2 regions of the Mucilaginibacter xinganensis genome follow, and region 1 is predicted to be linked to the other one. Evidence: riboswitches for the same ligand, from Rfam matches in the RefSeq annotation. Region 1 holds a riboswitch; the other holds the start of a gene.
The links. Region 1 has a riboswitch for S-adenosylmethionine ahead of MuYL_RS12780 (O-acetylhomoserine aminocarboxypropyltransferase/cysteine synthase family protein). Riboswitches for the same ligand answer to the same signal wherever they lie in the genome.
Positions count from the first base shown of each region.

Region 1 (8,408 bases):
CAACCCGGCCAGCTTTTCGTAAGGTATGCCCAGGTCTATAAACGGCTGGACACTTTGCTGTGTGCGCTTAAGTTCAGAAATATAGATCTTGTCGAAAGGGACGTTGTTGTAAGCATCGTAGAACAATACAGCCTGGCGGCGGCCTTCATCGTTCAGGTCGGTATTCATGCCCCTGCCCTGTATAATACCCCGCTTGTTCAGATCTGTTTGTCCGTGACGGACGATATATAATGTTTTATTCATTTCGCTTTTCAAGTAATTGGCCATTAGTTTTTGGATGATCGTTTACATTTTATCCCCAAAATGACCAATGACTAATTAATAACCGGCAGCCTGTAAAACTGAGGTTTTGCTTCCTGCGGGAATTCAAAATTTGTGTAGTCGGTAACCACGTTGTATAAGGTATCACGTTCAATAGGTTCCCTGCCCACATTTTTTATCAATTCAACCAGTTGTTTTGTGCTCATACCCGGATGTTGCTCTTCCGCACCGGCCATTGAATAAATTTTAGTGGTGTCATCAAGCGTGCCGTCAATGTCATCCACACCAAAATTTAATGATAACTGTGCCGTGGTGCGGCTGATCATGGCCCAGTATGCCTTGATGTGGTCAAAGTTGTCCAGGTAGATCCTTGCTATAGCGTAATTGCGCAGATCCTCAACCACGGTAGATTCCGGTACGTGCGACATCTGGTTATCCTGGTTACGGAATTTTAGCGGTATAAACGTCTGGAACCCCCCCGTTCTGTCCTGCAGTTCACGCAGGCGTTCCATGTGGTCAACCCGGTGCCAATATTTTTCAATATGTCCGTAAAGCATGGTAGCGTTTGAACGGGCACCCAGCTTATGCCATTCTTCGTGGATAGCCAGCCATTGGTCGCCTGTACATTTATCTTTGGCAATTTGTTCCCTTATTTCAGGATGAAAGATCTCGGCGCCGCCACCTGGAATTGATTCAAGCCCGGCATCCAGCATTAGTTTCATGCCGGTTGCGTAGTCTATCTTAGCTTTTTTAAAGATGTAATGGTATTCGACCGGCGTTAAGGCCTTTACATGTAATTCGGGCCGATGCGCCTTTATTTTACTGAACAGTTCGCTGTAAAAAGCAACATCGTATTGGGGCAGCACGCCGCCAACAATATGCACCTCTGTAACCGGCTCATGGTCGTATTTTTTTACGATGTCCATCATTTCGTCCATCGTGTACTCCCACCCTTCTGATTTTTGTTTCAGTAACCGCGAGTACGAACAAAATTTGCAATCGTAAACACACAGATTGGTTGGCTCGATATGAAAGTTGCGGTTAAAATAGGTTTTGTTGCCATGCCGCTTTTCGCGGATGTAGTTGGCTAAAACCCCAAGGTAACCCAGTTCACCCTCTTCATAAAGCAACACACCCTCATCAAAGGTAATGCGCTCCCCGTTAAGTACCTTTTCAGCTATTTGTTTTAACCCGGCAGGTAAATGCGGATTCTGTAATAATATAAGCAGATTGCTTTCAGCTTCCATTCAAAAAACTTTTTGCAAAAATAGCAAATGTTAGTGTAATCATGGTGCAACATTTAATCACGGCAATGTTTCTTTTTACTTAGCAGAACAGTGGCCACTGTTTCATACAAGCTACCCCTTTCAGTAATGACCAAACAGATTCAAAAAAATGGCCGCAAGCGTTCCACTTTGCAGGCGGAACACTTGGAACAAAGTGAAACACGCTGATTATCAGGGATTTTTGTTTTTTAAAAGCAAAACATCAATATAAGTTACTGATTGTCAGACATCATTGAATTTCCGTGTGAATATATTGCCTTAAATTAGCAAACTAAGGGCATGGCAGTTGGCATATAAAATCAACAGATTGCGAAAAAAATCATCTGAACAGCATATCATAGAGGGTGCCTGGTTTTATCTTAATTGCCGCATCTTTAGCAGAAAGAACTAACAGATAAAGTTTGTTGTTCCTCTTAAATAACATAATTTCCAAAGGTATTTCGCTTGTTTTTTCACTATGAGATTCGCCATATATATCCATAGGTTTTTGAGGATCAAGTTTTAAAGAAAAATTTACACATTTAGAATAATAATAGACCATGGTGTCATTTTTTCTAATCACCTTAGTACTGTCACCAAACAAATCAAGATACACGTTTTTCGATTTAAGTGGCTTAGTCTCTTTATACAAAAATTCCATTTTTGTTCTGTTGTCAACAACATAAGGAGAATATGTCCATGAATGCGCATTTGAAAAATTCTCTTTAACCGCCTTTTTTAACGAATAATTAAAGACAGCATCCATTTTGTAAAGTTGCAGGTAATAGCTATTAGAAACATAAAAAAAAGAAATCGGATTTCTGTATTTCCATGTCCAGGTTTCTATAAAAACAATACTGTCGTTTGGTTTATTACAACAGCCGTCATGTAGCTTTAGTAATTGTAAATATTCGGAAGGTATTTCATTGGATGATGCACTTGAGTCTTCAATCTCGCCTTGATCGGAACAAGAATACAACTGACAAATTAATGATATCGATAAAAGAAATAGAAAAAGCCGTATATACGTTTTCATTATTTGATATTTAAATTTTAAAATCGAAATGGACCGGCGTTTGAACCATGATCCATCGGGATAGTTTTGCTGAAGATGCACGATACTTATTTAAAAATTTATCGCCGTGATCTCCATTCACAAAAAGTAAATATGACGAAATAATTGTAGCGGCGAAATATTTTACCTATCTCTATTGCGTTTCCATTAAACGTTTCCCACATTTAAAATTTAAAAATCACTTAAATTATTTATTTAAAAAAAGTATGAGCAGCCTTTTATTTCCCAATAAGCTTTTTTTTATAAAAAACCTGTTAATTACCTGCTGTTCAATTATGGCGTGCACAAACGCGGCCGCCCAAATAAAAAATCCCGGATTTGAATTAAAGAGTGATTCGTTAAATTCACTACCTGCAAACTGGATAATTAAACACCCTGATGGATTTGCAACTTCAATTGATGAAAATATAAAATTTGCAGGTGCAAGCTCATTTAGTATAAAAAGTATACAAAATGTTAATCCTGCTGAATACAGCATCTTTTCACAAACATTTGATATAAATATTGATCAGCTAAAGATCATCACATTTTCCGCCTATGTTAAAACTGAAAATATTAAGGGAACGGCAACTTTGTATTGCCAGGTAAAAGACGAGGATAACCGTGTTATAGGTACGCAAAATATTGATTCAAAAAGCGTAACCTCAACTAATAATGAATGGAATAAATACAGCATATCAATAGCTGTAAATAGTAATGCTAAAAAAATATTGGTTGGTGGTTATTTAATTGGTGAAGGTGCAGTTTGGTATGATGAATTCAGTATGGAGAATCTACAACTTCAAACCACACCGGCATCAAACGATGTTAAGCGATATATAAAAGAGTTTGCAGGCATTGTTAAAAAATACTCGATCTATACCAAAAAACTAAATTGGGCAGGTATTGATACTGACATTGACAAGCTCTCCGGCGGGATAAAAACCGTCGATGACGCTCAACTCTTAACCGCATATCTCATCAGCCAACTGCGGCTTGCGGGCGATAACCATTCTTTTGTTCAGTCAAAAGCAAGCGCGGTTAATTACGCAAAACAAAATGTAGATACAAGGCAGCCGTATGCAAAATTATTGCCCGGTAATATTGGTTACATATGGATGCCAGGCTTTGCGTCAACCAGCGATACTGCATCTGTCGCTTTCGCCGGAAAGATCCAGAAAATGATCAGTCACCTTGATACTGAGAATTACATTTCGGGTTGGATTGTTGATCTGCGACATGATAATGGAGGCAATATGCACCCCATGATTGCAGGACTTGGCCCAATAATTGGCCATGGCATATTAGGTTATTTTATTTCACCTGAAACCAATAAAAGTACACCATGGATGTATAAAGATGGAAAAGTAACCAATGGCGCTGCAACCACAGCAAACGTTTCAGATGCATACACTATTAAAAATTCCGGTGCTAAAGTAGCTGTTTTAACGGGGCCGGAAACAGCAAGCAGCGGAGAAATGACTGCCATTTGTTTTATCGGCAAGACCAATGCAAAGCTGTTTGGACAACCAACCGCCGGATATACAACCGCTAACCGGGGATTTAAATTGTCGACAGGTGCTTATCTTTATTTGGCAAGCAGTTATGCGGCAGATAGAAATAAAAAGGAGTATTTGGGTAAAATAGAGCCCGATGTGATTATAAAAGAAACCAAAGAAAATGGTGACGATGCAACCATAAGGGCGGCTAAAGAATGGATTGAAAGCAAATAGTGTCAGGAACCCGGTTCTTCGGTCGCGCCCGATGCTTCCTTCCGGTTGTTTAACCATGCGCTCACGTAAATATTAGCATAATATAAGCCAAAAACCAGCATGGCTCCTACTAGGGCGCCATCAAAATAAGGCTTCAGCGAAAGATAGGCTGATGAGAAAAAGTATTTACTTACAAAGTTTATTACTGATATAACAAGCAGTACTACAGATGCCAGGGGGATGCGTCCTATTTTCATTTTTAACTATTGTTTAATCAAATTTATGATTTTATACCTAAATGTAAAACATTAAGTTTGTCAAAATTTATTCCTAATGAAGATCGAAACTATCGCCATCCACGCCGGTAACCATGTTGACGAATCGTCTAAAGCAGTAATTCAGCCCATTGTTTTATCTACCACCTTTGAGCGGGCGGCTGACGGCACTTACCCCGGCGGGCATATCTACAGCCGGTCGAGCAATCCCAATCGTACGCTGCTGGAAAATGTGCTGGCCAAATTGGAAGGTGGTGCCGATGCTGCTTCATTTTCATCCGGCAATGCTGCTGGTATGGCGGTTTTTCAATCCTTAACACCGGGAACCCATATTATAGCGCCCGACGATATGTATCATGGTTTGCGCAATCAGCTCAAAACGCTTTTTGCGGGGATCCTGACCTTTGATTTTATAGATGTAAATAACCCTGAAACATTACAAAGCCACATCAGGCCCGAAACAGGTTTAATCTGGATTGAAACGCCATCAAATCCCTTGCTGAAAATAACTGATATAAGAAAAGTGGTTGCCATAGCAAAGGCAAAAGGCATAAAAGTTGCCTGCGACAATACCTTTGCAACCCCCATCTGCCAGCAGCCACTGGCATTGGGTGCTGACCTGGTAATGCACTCCGCCACCAAATATTTTGGCGGGCACAGCGACCTGATGGGCGGCGCACTGGTAACCAAAGAAAACAGCGACTGGTGGTCAAAGATCCGCCAGGTGCAGGGAATGGGCGGCGCTATCCCTTCGCCGATGGATTGTTACATGCTCACCCGCAGCATAAAAACATTGCCTTACCGCATGCGCGGGCATGTACATAATGCACAATTGCTGGCTGAATTTTTAGAAAAACATCCTAAAGTGGAAGCGGTAATGTATCCGGGTTTACCTTCCCATCCGCAACATGCAATAGCAAAAGAACAGATGTCTGCCTTTGGCGGCATGCTTTCATTCACCTTAAAGGGCGGCGAAGCTGAAGCCCGCAGCGTAATAAACGGGTTGAAGATCTTTACCCGTGCAACCAGCCTGGGCGGTGTTGAAAGTTTAATAGAACACCGCGCCACCGTTGAAGGCCCTGATACTAAGACGCCTTTTAATTTATTAAGGGTATCTGTTGGATTAGAGCACATTGATGATTTAATTGCTGATCTGGAACAGGCGCTGGCTTAGTTAATTAGCGTTTGGTGATTAGAGATCAGATAAGAAAAAGAGGCGGGTATTTGCCCTGGTTTTCTATCCAAAACCTTTCGCCTTTTACCTTTTGCGCTTCACCTCTCACTCCAAAAGAAAATTAAATTTGGAAAACTCATTTTTATCGTCTTATATTTGCAATAATATTTGGTAGTAATACCATTGATCATTACCTCCGCAAAGGGTTTTGATTTATAAAGAAGCGGCGAGAGATCAGGCTCAATTACCCGCTGGCAACCCTTCAAAATTGAAGAAGGTGCCAATTCCTGCCCCGGTAAATACCCCGGGAAATATAAATTAACAACCATGAAAAGTTTGATTTACACCATTTTCCAAAACATCTTTAAGGCTCCCGAAACTACAGCTATACTATATATTTATAGTCCGTCAAAAGGCTATATGTGTATGTGTTGCTGCTGCTAAGCCCTAACACGTTTTATTTTTCTTATCCCTGAAAATGGACGTGACTCACAAGGCGATTTGTATCCCGTTGTGAACCAACAATCAACAAATTTCATAAAAATTTAAATCTTAAAAACATGTCATCTGCCAATTTAAAATTTGAAACTTTGCAACTGCACGCAGGCCAGGAAGTTGATCCTACAACAGGTTCACGCGCTGTGCCGCTTTATCAAACTACTTCTTACGTATTTAAAAATGCGGAACACGGTGCCAACCTGTTTGCTTTGAAAGAGTTTGGCAACATCTACACCCGCCTAATGAACCCTACTACCGATGTTTTTGAAAAGCGGATAGCGGCGCTTGAAGGTGGTGTTGCAGCTTTGGCAACCGCATCTGGCCAGGCCGCCCAATTTATTGCGCTGAATAATATCCTGCAGGCAGGTGATAATTTTGTAACCTCACCATTTCTTTACGGCGGCACTTACAACCAGTTTAAGGTTGCTTTTAAACGCCTGGGTATTGATGCGCGCTTTGCAAAAGATGATACCGCTGAAAGTTTTGAGCCTTTAATTGACAGCAAAACGAAAGCCATTTACCTGGAGAGCATTGGCAACCCGGGATTTAATATTGCTGATTTTGACAAAGTATCGGCCTTAGCGCAAAAACACGACCTGCCTTTAATAGTTGACAATACTTTTGGTGCGGGCGGCTACCTGTTTCGCCCTTTGGAACACGGCGCCCATGTAGTGGTTGAATCAACCACAAAATGGATTGGCGGGCATGGCACCAGCATTGGCGGTGTTATTGTTGATGGCGGTAACTATAACTGGGGCAACGGCAAGTACCCGCAGTTTACTGAACCGTCCGAAGGCTATCATGGGTTGATTTTTGCCGATGTGTTTGGCATTGGCGGTCCTTTTGGCAATATCCAGTTTATTATCCGTGCCAGAGTTGAAGGCTTGCGCGACTTTGGCCCTTCGCAATCACCATTTAACTCATGGCTGAATATCCAGGGATTGGAAACACTTTCATTACGTGTTCAGCGCCATGTGGATAACACGCTGGAACTGGCGAAATGGCTGGAGGCCCACCCACAGGTTGAAAAAGTCAACTACCCGGGCCTTCCCTCATCTCCGCACCATGCCCTTGCAAAAAAATATTTAAAGAACGGATTCGGTGCCGTATTAACTTTTGATGTTAAAGGCAGTAAAGAAAAGGCAAGCCAACTGATTGACAGTTTGCAACTGGTAAGCCACCTTGCAAACGTGGGCGACGCTAAAACACTGATCATTCAGCCTTCAGCAACCACGCATCAGCAGTTGTCTGACGAGGAGCAGCTATCAGCCGGCGTTTTACCAAATTCTTTACGTGTAGCTGTAGGATTGGAACATATTGATGATATAAAAGCAGATTTTGAACAAGCCTTCGCAAAAATAAAGGCTTAGTAATTAGTATAGTTTTTTTTAAAGTGATATAGTACGTTATTAAGGGATTAGCTGCGCTAAACAGTGCGGCTAGCCCATAATAACAAAAGCAAAAATGAGCGTAGAAATATTTAAATACAATAAGCCCTTTGAACTCGAATCGGGCAAACAGCTAAACGAACTTGAAATAGGTTTTAACACCTATGGAACGCTTAATAAAAACGCGGATAATGTGGTTTGGGTATGCCATGCCCTTACTGCAAATTCCGACGTTTTTGACTGGTGGAAAGGCTTATTTGGTGCCGGCAGCTACTTTAATCCCGATGAATATTTTGTGGTATGCGCAAATATCCTGGGTTCACCTTATGGTACAGTTAATCCTTTAAGTATAAACCCTGTAACAGGCCAGCCTTATTACCTTTCATTTCCCGAATTTACCGTTCGCGATATTGTTAAAGCACACAGCCTGCTTGCGGAATACCTGGGAATTAAAGACATTAACATCCTGATAGGTGGATCGTTAGGCGGCCAGCAAGCTGTTGAGTGGGCAATTAGTGAGCCCGCTAAAATTAAAAACCTCATCATTATTGCGTCAAATGCTAAACATTCGCCATGGGGCATTGCATTTAACGAGTCGCAGCGTTTGGCCATCAGCGCCGACCGCACTTTTTATTCAAACACGCCGGATGGCGGAAGCAAAGGATTGAAGGCCGCAAGGAGTATTGCCCTGCTGTCTTACCGTAATTATAAAACTTATGGCATAACGCAGCAGGAAGATGACGATCATATCACCGGCAACCACAAGGCCGCATCATACCAG
Region 1 is NZ_CP022743.1:2,904,881-2,913,288, reverse strand. It holds gene MuYL_RS12810 (histidine phosphatase family protein) at 1-243, opposite strand, end outside; gene mqnE (aminofutalosine synthase MqnE) at 315-1,508, opposite strand; gene MuYL_RS23240 (hypothetical protein) at 1,867-2,562, opposite strand; gene MuYL_RS12795 (S41 family peptidase) at 2,877-4,313, shown strand; gene MuYL_RS12790 (hypothetical protein) at 4,316-4,549, opposite strand; gene MuYL_RS12785 (trans-sulfuration enzyme family protein) at 4,626-5,741, shown strand; SAM riboswitch class I at 5,952-6,061, shown strand; gene MuYL_RS12780 (O-acetylhomoserine aminocarboxypropyltransferase/cysteine synthase family protein) at 6,302-7,609, shown strand; gene MuYL_RS12775 (homoserine O-acetyltransferase family protein) at 7,704-8,408, shown strand, end outside.

Region 2 (8,408 bases), 930 kb from region 1:
AGAAGGTAAGTCAGATAAAAAAATTGACGGCTTTACACCTGATCAGCGCTTTTTCCTTTCCTGGGCACAGGTTTGGAGGAGCTCGCAACGCCCCGAAGCCGCTGCACAACGCATCCTGACAGACCCGCACTCACCGGAGCAGTACCGCACCATAGCGCCGCTAACAAACATAGATGCATGGTACAAGGCCTTTAAGGTTAAACCGGGCGATAAGTTGTATAAAAAGCCGGAAGACAGGACTAGGGTTTGGTAGGTTTTAAATTCATGCATAAACATAAAGGCCCGCTGTTCAGCGGGCCTTTATGTTTATAACAATACCCACGGTGCATTTGCCCGAGTTTATTTTAAAGCTTTTCTAAAAAATCGCTTCCGCAATTCTCCTGGTAGGTCCGGCGTTGCTCATGGTATAAAAGTGCAATACAGGAACGCCAAAAGCCATCAACTCCTTGCACTGGTTGATCATCCACTCAATACCGGCATCTTTTACATCCTTTTCTGATTTGCAGTCGTGGATCAGGTCGCACAGGTCATCAGGCATATCAATATGGAAGGTTTTTGAAAGGTTGACTAATTGCTTCGAGGTGGTGATGGGTTTTAAACCGGGGATAATAGGTACGTTAATACCGTTAGCCCGGCAGTTGTTCACAAAGTCAAAGTATTTCTGGTTATCAAAAAACATTTGGGTAACAATAAACCCGGCACCCATATCTACCTTTTGTTTAAGGTATTTAAAGTCTGATTTCAGGTTCGGCGCCTCAAAATGCTTTTCGGGATAACCGGCAACACCGATGCAGAAATTTGTTTTCAAATTTTCTCCGCTGTTATCATGCAGGTAGATGCCATTGTTCATATTCACCACCTGGCCCAACAAGTCGGTGGCGTAGCTGTGGCCGTTGGGATTAGGCACAAACGACGCATCCCCCATCCGCGCGTCACCGCGCAGTACCAGCACATTTTCTATCCCTAAAAACTCCAGGTCGATAAGGCCGTTTTCGGTTTCGTCTTTTGTGAAACCGCCGCATAACAGGTGGGGCACGGTATCAACCTTATACTTGTTCATTATAGCTGCACAAATAGCAATAGTGCCCGGGCGCTTGCGGTAGCTCAATTTCTCCAGCAAACCGCTTTCATGCTGTTTGTATATAAAATCCTCGCGCAGCGATGTTACGTCAATAAATGGCGGCTTAAACTCCATTAACGGGTCAATTGCATCATACAGCCCCTGAATGCTGTGGCCCTTTAAAGGCGGTATCAATTCGAAAGAAAAAAGCGTTTTGCCTTTTGCATTAGCAATATGTTCGGTTATCTTCATCGTGATCCTGTTCGGGTCAAATATTTAATAGCGTTTATAATCTTGTCATTTCGAGGAACGAACCAATCGCGAACTATACAAGGCGGTTATGCATAGCTACGGGGTTGCTTCGTCCCTAGCATCGAACTCTTTAATAATTTATGTTCGGTCCTAACCACCGTTCAACATCTTCCAGTGGCATATTTTTCCTCACTGCGTAATCTTCTACCTGGTCTTTACTAATCTTCCCTAAACCAAAATACCTGGCCTGCGGATGCGCAAAGTAAAACCCGCTTACAGAAGCAGCCGGTGTCATGGCCAGGCTTTCGGTAAGGTGCATGTGGGCATTATCTTCAGCCTTCAATATTTCAAACAGCGTAGTTTTTTCCGTATGATCCGGGCAGGCGGGATAACCCGGTGCCGGGCGAATCCCCTGGTATTCTTCCTTTATCAGGTCATCAGTGCTTAACTGTTCCCCTTTTGAGTAACCCCAGTATTCCTTACGTACCAGTTCATGCATTTTTTCGGCAAAGGCTTCTGCCAGCCTGTCGGCAAGGGCTTTGGCCATTATGCTGTTGTAATCGTCGTAATCCTTTTCAAATTTGGCAACCAGTTCATCACAGCCCAGGCCTGTGGTAACGGCAAATCCGCCAAAATAATCCGGCACGCCACTGTCTTTTGTGGCAATAAAATCCGAAAGTGCATAATACGGATCACCCTTTACCTTTTCGGCCTGCTGGCGTAAAGTATAAATGCGGGTTAGTAATGTTTTACGGCTGTCGTCAGTGTATAGCTCAATATCATCACCAACGCTGTTTGCCGGCCAAAAACCAATTACCCCATTCGCCTGTAAAAGCTTTTCGGCTACAATCTGTTTTAACAATACCTGTGCATCGTCATATAACTTTTTAGCTTCATCCCCCACAAACTTATCGGCAAAAATCTTGGGGAAGCTGCCGCGCAATTCCCAGGTATGAAAAAATGGTGTCCAGTCAATATATGGCAGCAATTCTTCCAGCGGATAGTTTTCAAATACTTTGGTACCTGTAAATGTTGGCTTTGGAGCAACATCACCATCCAGGCTGATCTGGAACTTTCCTTTCCGGGCCTCTTCAATACTAACAAAACGCTTGTCAGACTTTTTATTTAAATGTGCTTCGCGGGCTTTTTCATACTCCTCTTTTATCCCCCGGATGTAGGCATCCCGGTTATCCTTGCTCATCAGGCTGCTGCAAACGGTAACGCTTCTTGACGCGTCCAGCACGTGGATAGCCGCGCCCGAGTAGTTGGGGGCAACCTTTACGGCCGCATGAATGCGCGAGGTGGTGGCCCCGCCAATAATCAACGGGATGGTAAAGCCTTCACGTTCCATCTCTTTTGCAAAATGCACCATTTCATCCAGCGATGGCGTTATTAAACCGCTGAGGCCGATGATATCTACATTTTGTTTTTTAGCTTCTTCAATTATTCGTTGTGCGGGAACCATTACCCCAAGGTCAATCACCTCAAAATTATTACAGGCCAATACCACACCTACAATATTTTTACCAATATCGTGCACATCACCCTTAACGGTAGCCATCAAAATTTTGCCTGCGTTAGCCCTGCTTCCGCTGCTGTCTTCACCGGCATCAATAACCCTTTGCTTTTCAAGCTCTATGAATGGCAGCAGGTAGGCCACCGCCTTTTTCATTACCCGTGCAGATTTTACCACCTGCGGCAAAAACATTTTACCGGCACCAAATAAGTCGCCAACTATATTCATACCGTCCATTAACGGCCCTTCAATTACTTCCAGCGGTTTGGCGTATGCCTGCCTGGCTTCTTCCACGTCGTCGTCAAGGTATTCAATAATCCCTTTAACCAGCGCATGCGATAAACGCTCCTGCACGGTACCCTTGCGCCATTCTTCGTCGCGTTCAATTACTTTGCCTTTACTTTTTATGGTATCGGCAAATTCAACCAGGCGTTCAGTAGCATCCGGGCGGCGGTTCAGCAATACATCCTCCACCAGTTCCAGCAGGTCTTTCGGAATCTCCTGGTAAACCTCCAGCATCCCCGCGTTTACAATGCCCATGTCCATACCGGCTTTTATAGCATGGTAAAGAAATGCAGAGTGCATTGCCTCGCGCACGGTATTGTTGCCGCGGAACGAGAACGAAATATTACTTACCCCCCCGCTAACCTTGGCATGCGGCAGGTTTTGTTTTATCCAGCGGGTAGCCTCTATAAAGTCAACCGCGTAGTTGTTATGCTCTTCAAGCCCGGTGGCGACGGTTAAAATATTGGGGTCAAAAATAATGTCCTGCGGCGGGAAACCCACTTCGTTCACTAAAATGTCGTATGATCGTTTGCAGATCTCTATCCGGCGCTGTAACGAGTCGGCCTGGCCGGTTTCATCAAACGCCATTACCACCGTGGCGGCACCATAGCTCAGGATCTTGCGGGCCTGTTCCTTAAATTTATCCTCTCCTTCTTTTAACGAGATAGAGTTAACTATACCCTTCCCCTGGATGCACTTCAAACCGGCTTCAATAACCGTCCATTTTGATGAATCGATCATGATCGGCAATTTGGCGATATCCGGTTCTGAGGCCACCAGGTTTAAAAACTTAACCATTACCGCTTCCGAGTCAATCATGCCCTCGTCCATGTTAATGTCAATAACCTGGGCACCGCCTTCCACCTGCTGGCGGGCAACGGTTAAGGCTGCTTCATAATCTTCAGCCAGGATCAGTTTGGAAAACTTGGGCGAACCGGTAATATTGGTACGCTCGCCTACGTTCACAAAAATACTTTCAGGGGTTATGGTTACTGCTTCCAAACCGCTAAGGCGCATGTACGGCTCAATTTCCGGAATGCGGCGGGGCGGATATTTGGCAGCCTTTTCCGCAATACATTTAATGTGCTCCGGTGTTGTGCCACAGCAGCCGCCTACTATGTTAACCAGCCCGTTTTTTATAAAATCATCCACCTGGTGCGCGGTTTCGTGCGCGGTTTCATCATACTGGCCAAACTCATTGGGCAAGCCCGCGTTTGGATAAGCCGAGATATATACATTGGCTTTTTGGGATAGTTCCTGGATGTGCGGGCGCATTTCTTTAGCACCCAGCGCACAATTTAAACCTACCGAAAGCAGGTTGGCATGGCTTACCGAATCCCAAAACGCTTCAACCGTTTGGCCGGATAAGGTACGTCCTGACGCATCCGTAATGGTGCCGGAAATCATCACCGGCAAATGCCTACCCGATTCATTTGCATAACGGTTTATGGCAAATAAGGCGGCTTTTGCATTCAACGTATCAAATATGGTTTCCACCAGCAGCATGTCCGATCCGCCGTCAACCAATCCCCTAACCTGGTCATAATAGGCTCCGGCAAGGTCATCAAAAGTAACGGCACGGTACCCCGGATCATTTACATCCGGCGATAACGAGGCTGTACGGTTTGTGGGGCCAACAGCACCTGCAACAAAACGGGGCTTAGCCGGATTTTTAGTATTATATTCATCGGCAACCTCACGGGCAATCCGTGCGCCTTCATAGCTTAGCTCGTATGCCAGTTCTTCAAGGTTGTAGTCTGCCAGCGAGATCCGTTGTGTACTAAAGGTATTTGTTTCAATAATATCTGCTCCGGCATCAAGGTATTCGGCATGAATAGCTTTGATAATATCAGGACGGGTAATATTCAGCAGGTCGTTATTCCCCTGCAGGTCTGTATTATGATCACGGAAACGCTCGCCACGAAAATCAGCTTCCGTTAATTGGTACCGCTGGATCATCGTACCCATCGCACCGTCAATTACCAGGATGCGTTTCTCTAATTCTTTTCTAATATCCATATCGTTCAGTTGGCAGTTTTTAGTTGCCGGTTTGCTGTCAACAATCTGCAATTGCCTAAAGTAGAACAGGGACAATGATAACTGCCAACTGCTTACTTAAAACTGCAAACTGTAAAAAGCTTATCTCGAAAAGTCGGGTGTTAATTTGACTTTCGCTTATCTTTCCCGGGCCGTTTGGCTGCCGAGTAGAATGTAGCACCTTGTAAGTACAGGTTGCTAAGACATCGCAGGGTCTAATCCCTCCGTCTTTCTCCATAAGCAGCACAAAGATGCGCAATAAACAGCCAATTTGCAATAGGTTTTAGTTGTCATAGGATAAGAAAAAACAGCGCTAAAATCTGATCTCAATCGTTGGACAGGCCGACTTTACTAGTTTCTGCCATCAAAGATTCGCATTTATCACCTGCTGCAAAAAATCTCTTATATTGTCCCTGGCCCCTATTGACTGACTGATGACTTCACCATTTTTACCAATTACCATATGCACAGGTAATGCATTAGTTTGAAAGCTATCCGCCAGTTTCGGGGCATTATTTAGCACCCTGTAATTAAACTCCCGGCTTTTAAGAAACTTCACCAGGTTCTCTGTTTTATCGCCGGATAAAGCAATAAAAACCACGTTTGGCTGACTACTAAATTGCTTAACAAGCTTATTCAGCTCCGGCATTTCGGCAATACACGGCCCGCAACCTATACTCCATATATTTAAAACAACCAATTTGCCTTTAAAATCTGATAAATGCACCGGCTTTCCTGCTAAATCGCTTGCAGTAAAATCAGGAACCCGTTCTTCGGCAGTAGTTGATTGCGCACCGCTGGGTTTCAACGAAGTAACGAATTCGGCAAATGTTTTTTGCTTCAAACTGCAAAACGGGAATAACATTTTCATAGAATCAAGGGCCGCCAAAACCCCATATTTGTACAGCTTTCTATAATCTTCCATAGCAAGATTGGCATTTCCGGCTTGTTTATAAGCGTTTGCCCGCAATTGTAATAATAAAGGCATAAAATTCCCTTCAGCACTGCCACCTGTTAACAGCGCTATGCCGGCGGAGCTATTGGTAACTGCATCCTGATAGTTTTTGCGCGCCAAATCAATCTTAGCTAAATCCATATACATTAGTGGCACATCTTGCTGGTAGTGGCTATAGTTTAATCTGTACCGGTGATTGATGCCTCCGCTCTGGAAAAGCGCAATAGCTTTTTTGAGCATGCGCCCGGCAGAGTCAAGCTTCTCGTTCCGGTCAATATAGAGTTCCGGCATGCTGGTAAGAGCATAATAACTTACTTTATCGTTTTCATATTGTGGCAGCAAAACTTTTTCAAATGTTGCAACCGGGATCTTTCTGTCATCTTTAATATAATAGAAAACGTTTATATCACGGGAAATTCCGGCTTCGGGGTGTGCAATAAATATTTCTTTCAGCTTCGTCCTGATATCCTCTTCCACATCCTTTCGGCTGCTTTTATAATATTCGTAGTTGTAAATACTAAAAGCAAAGGCCGTTTCCTCATTTTCGGGAAATTTGCTAAAAAGCTGATACAAATATTTTTTTCCTTCGGCCAGGTTGCCGGTTTTGGCATTACCAATGCATAGCGCAGCTAAAAGACCCGCATCCGGGTGGTTACTGGCTTTAATTGATAAAGTCAGTTTTTTTATCAGCCCCTCAACCTGGGCCTTACCTGCGGCATGGTCTTTAATCATTGCTACTACATTGATAAATTTGGCCCAGGCTAAATAATTATCCGGGTAGTGCACTAATTCTTTCCGAAATATGCTATCCGGATTATCATCAAACAAAGCGGCCATGTAGGCACCCTCAACTTCGGTTTGATGATTTGGTTTATACACCAGTTTGTTAAATCCGGCTTTATCATCATCTTTATTTAAAGTATAAAATTCCACTTTAAATGAGGCAGCGCTAACAGGCAGTTTAAATTGCGCAGCCAACCTTCCGTTGGTGCCGGCCATTAAAACATGAAAGTTATTAGTGGCCCCATCACGCAAACAGGTAGTTATGCGGGCATAAACAGGCTCCCTGCCGTTAAGTGATGCGTTGGCGTCGGTACAATTATAGCCAATGGCGATTTCGTCAGTAACTGATGGTTTTTCCGGGCTGATGGTACTAACCTGGGCAATAACTGCCATTCTGAATCCAAACAGCGCGACAGTAATAAACAAATACTTTTTCATTTCTTTAAATTTTGGTTAAAGAAAATGCACCAGGCTTTTAAACTAAAATATTGTTGACCGGCTATTGCATATTAGAAGTTAAACAGGCTTGCAGAAGTATAAACCGTTTTTTTAGAATGTAGGATTGAATTCGTCAGGATAAAACCCAGGTTAATCAGCCCGAAATACGTATTGGTAATTAAAATTATTAAATCCAGCAGGAATTATATAGCTTCAAAAAATGAACCGTGCTAAAATATTTTGGGATAAATCATTTACCGACTGGCGGTATAGAATATTCCTGCATGCAGGCTTTTGGTTTTTTCTCCTGTTTTTTTGGATGGAGGAAAGCATAACACTTCGAATTACTCTACAGCAGCATTACTCTGTAAACCTTGTAGGTATAGGCTATTGCCTATTTTTATTTTATCCGCTTGTGTATGGCATAGTCCCTTTATTGCAAAAGCATAAATGGCTGTACGCCGCATTGCTGTTTTCAGTGTATTATGTTATCGCTATTGCGCTCCGCACTTATGAGGTAAGCCTTATTGTAAACTGGTATAACCTTAAACAAACCTGGGTTGTAGGTAACGATTTTTGGAAACGTTTGTATGGCGCTCATTTTAATCCGCTAGCTGTGGCAAAGGTTTTTTTCAGCAGCATTCCCAGCTTCCTTGAAGTGATATACATTCCCCTGGTTATTAAATTTATAAGATATGCATACCAATCTAACCTAAAGCAATCCTGGTTGGCAAAAGAAAACGCGCAATTGCAGTTATCAACATTAAAGGCCCAAATAAACCCGCATTTTTTTTTCAATACGTTAAATAACCTGCAATCGTACATCGTTCAAAACGAAAAAGAAAAATCTGTGGGCCTGCTTAACCAATTGGCAGATTTTATGCGCTCTTCGCTTTACGACTGCGAGGCCGAATACATCAGCATGACTCAGGAAATTGACCTCCTGAATAATTATATAGCCATTGAACGGATTAGATTTGATCAGCAGGCAGATATCGCTATACAACTTACAAACACTGATCCTTCTTACCTGGCTCCGCCTTTTATTTTTTTACCGTTTATTGAAAACGCATTTAAGCACG
Region 2 is NZ_CP022743.1:3,838,387-3,846,794, forward strand. It holds gene MuYL_RS16845 (M13 family metallopeptidase) at 1-253, shown strand, start outside; gene metF (methylenetetrahydrofolate reductase [NAD(P)H]) at 356-1,312, opposite strand; gene metH (methionine synthase) at 1,443-5,132, opposite strand; SAM riboswitch class I at 5,286-5,393, opposite strand; gene MuYL_RS16860 (TlpA family protein disulfide reductase) at 5,515-7,326, opposite strand; gene MuYL_RS16865 (sensor histidine kinase) at 7,547-8,408, shown strand, end outside.
Region 2: it holds a riboswitch for S-adenosylmethionine, as region 1 does, so the genes downstream of both, metH (methionine synthase) here and MuYL_RS12780 (O-acetylhomoserine aminocarboxypropyltransferase/cysteine synthase family protein) in region 1, are expected to answer to the same signal.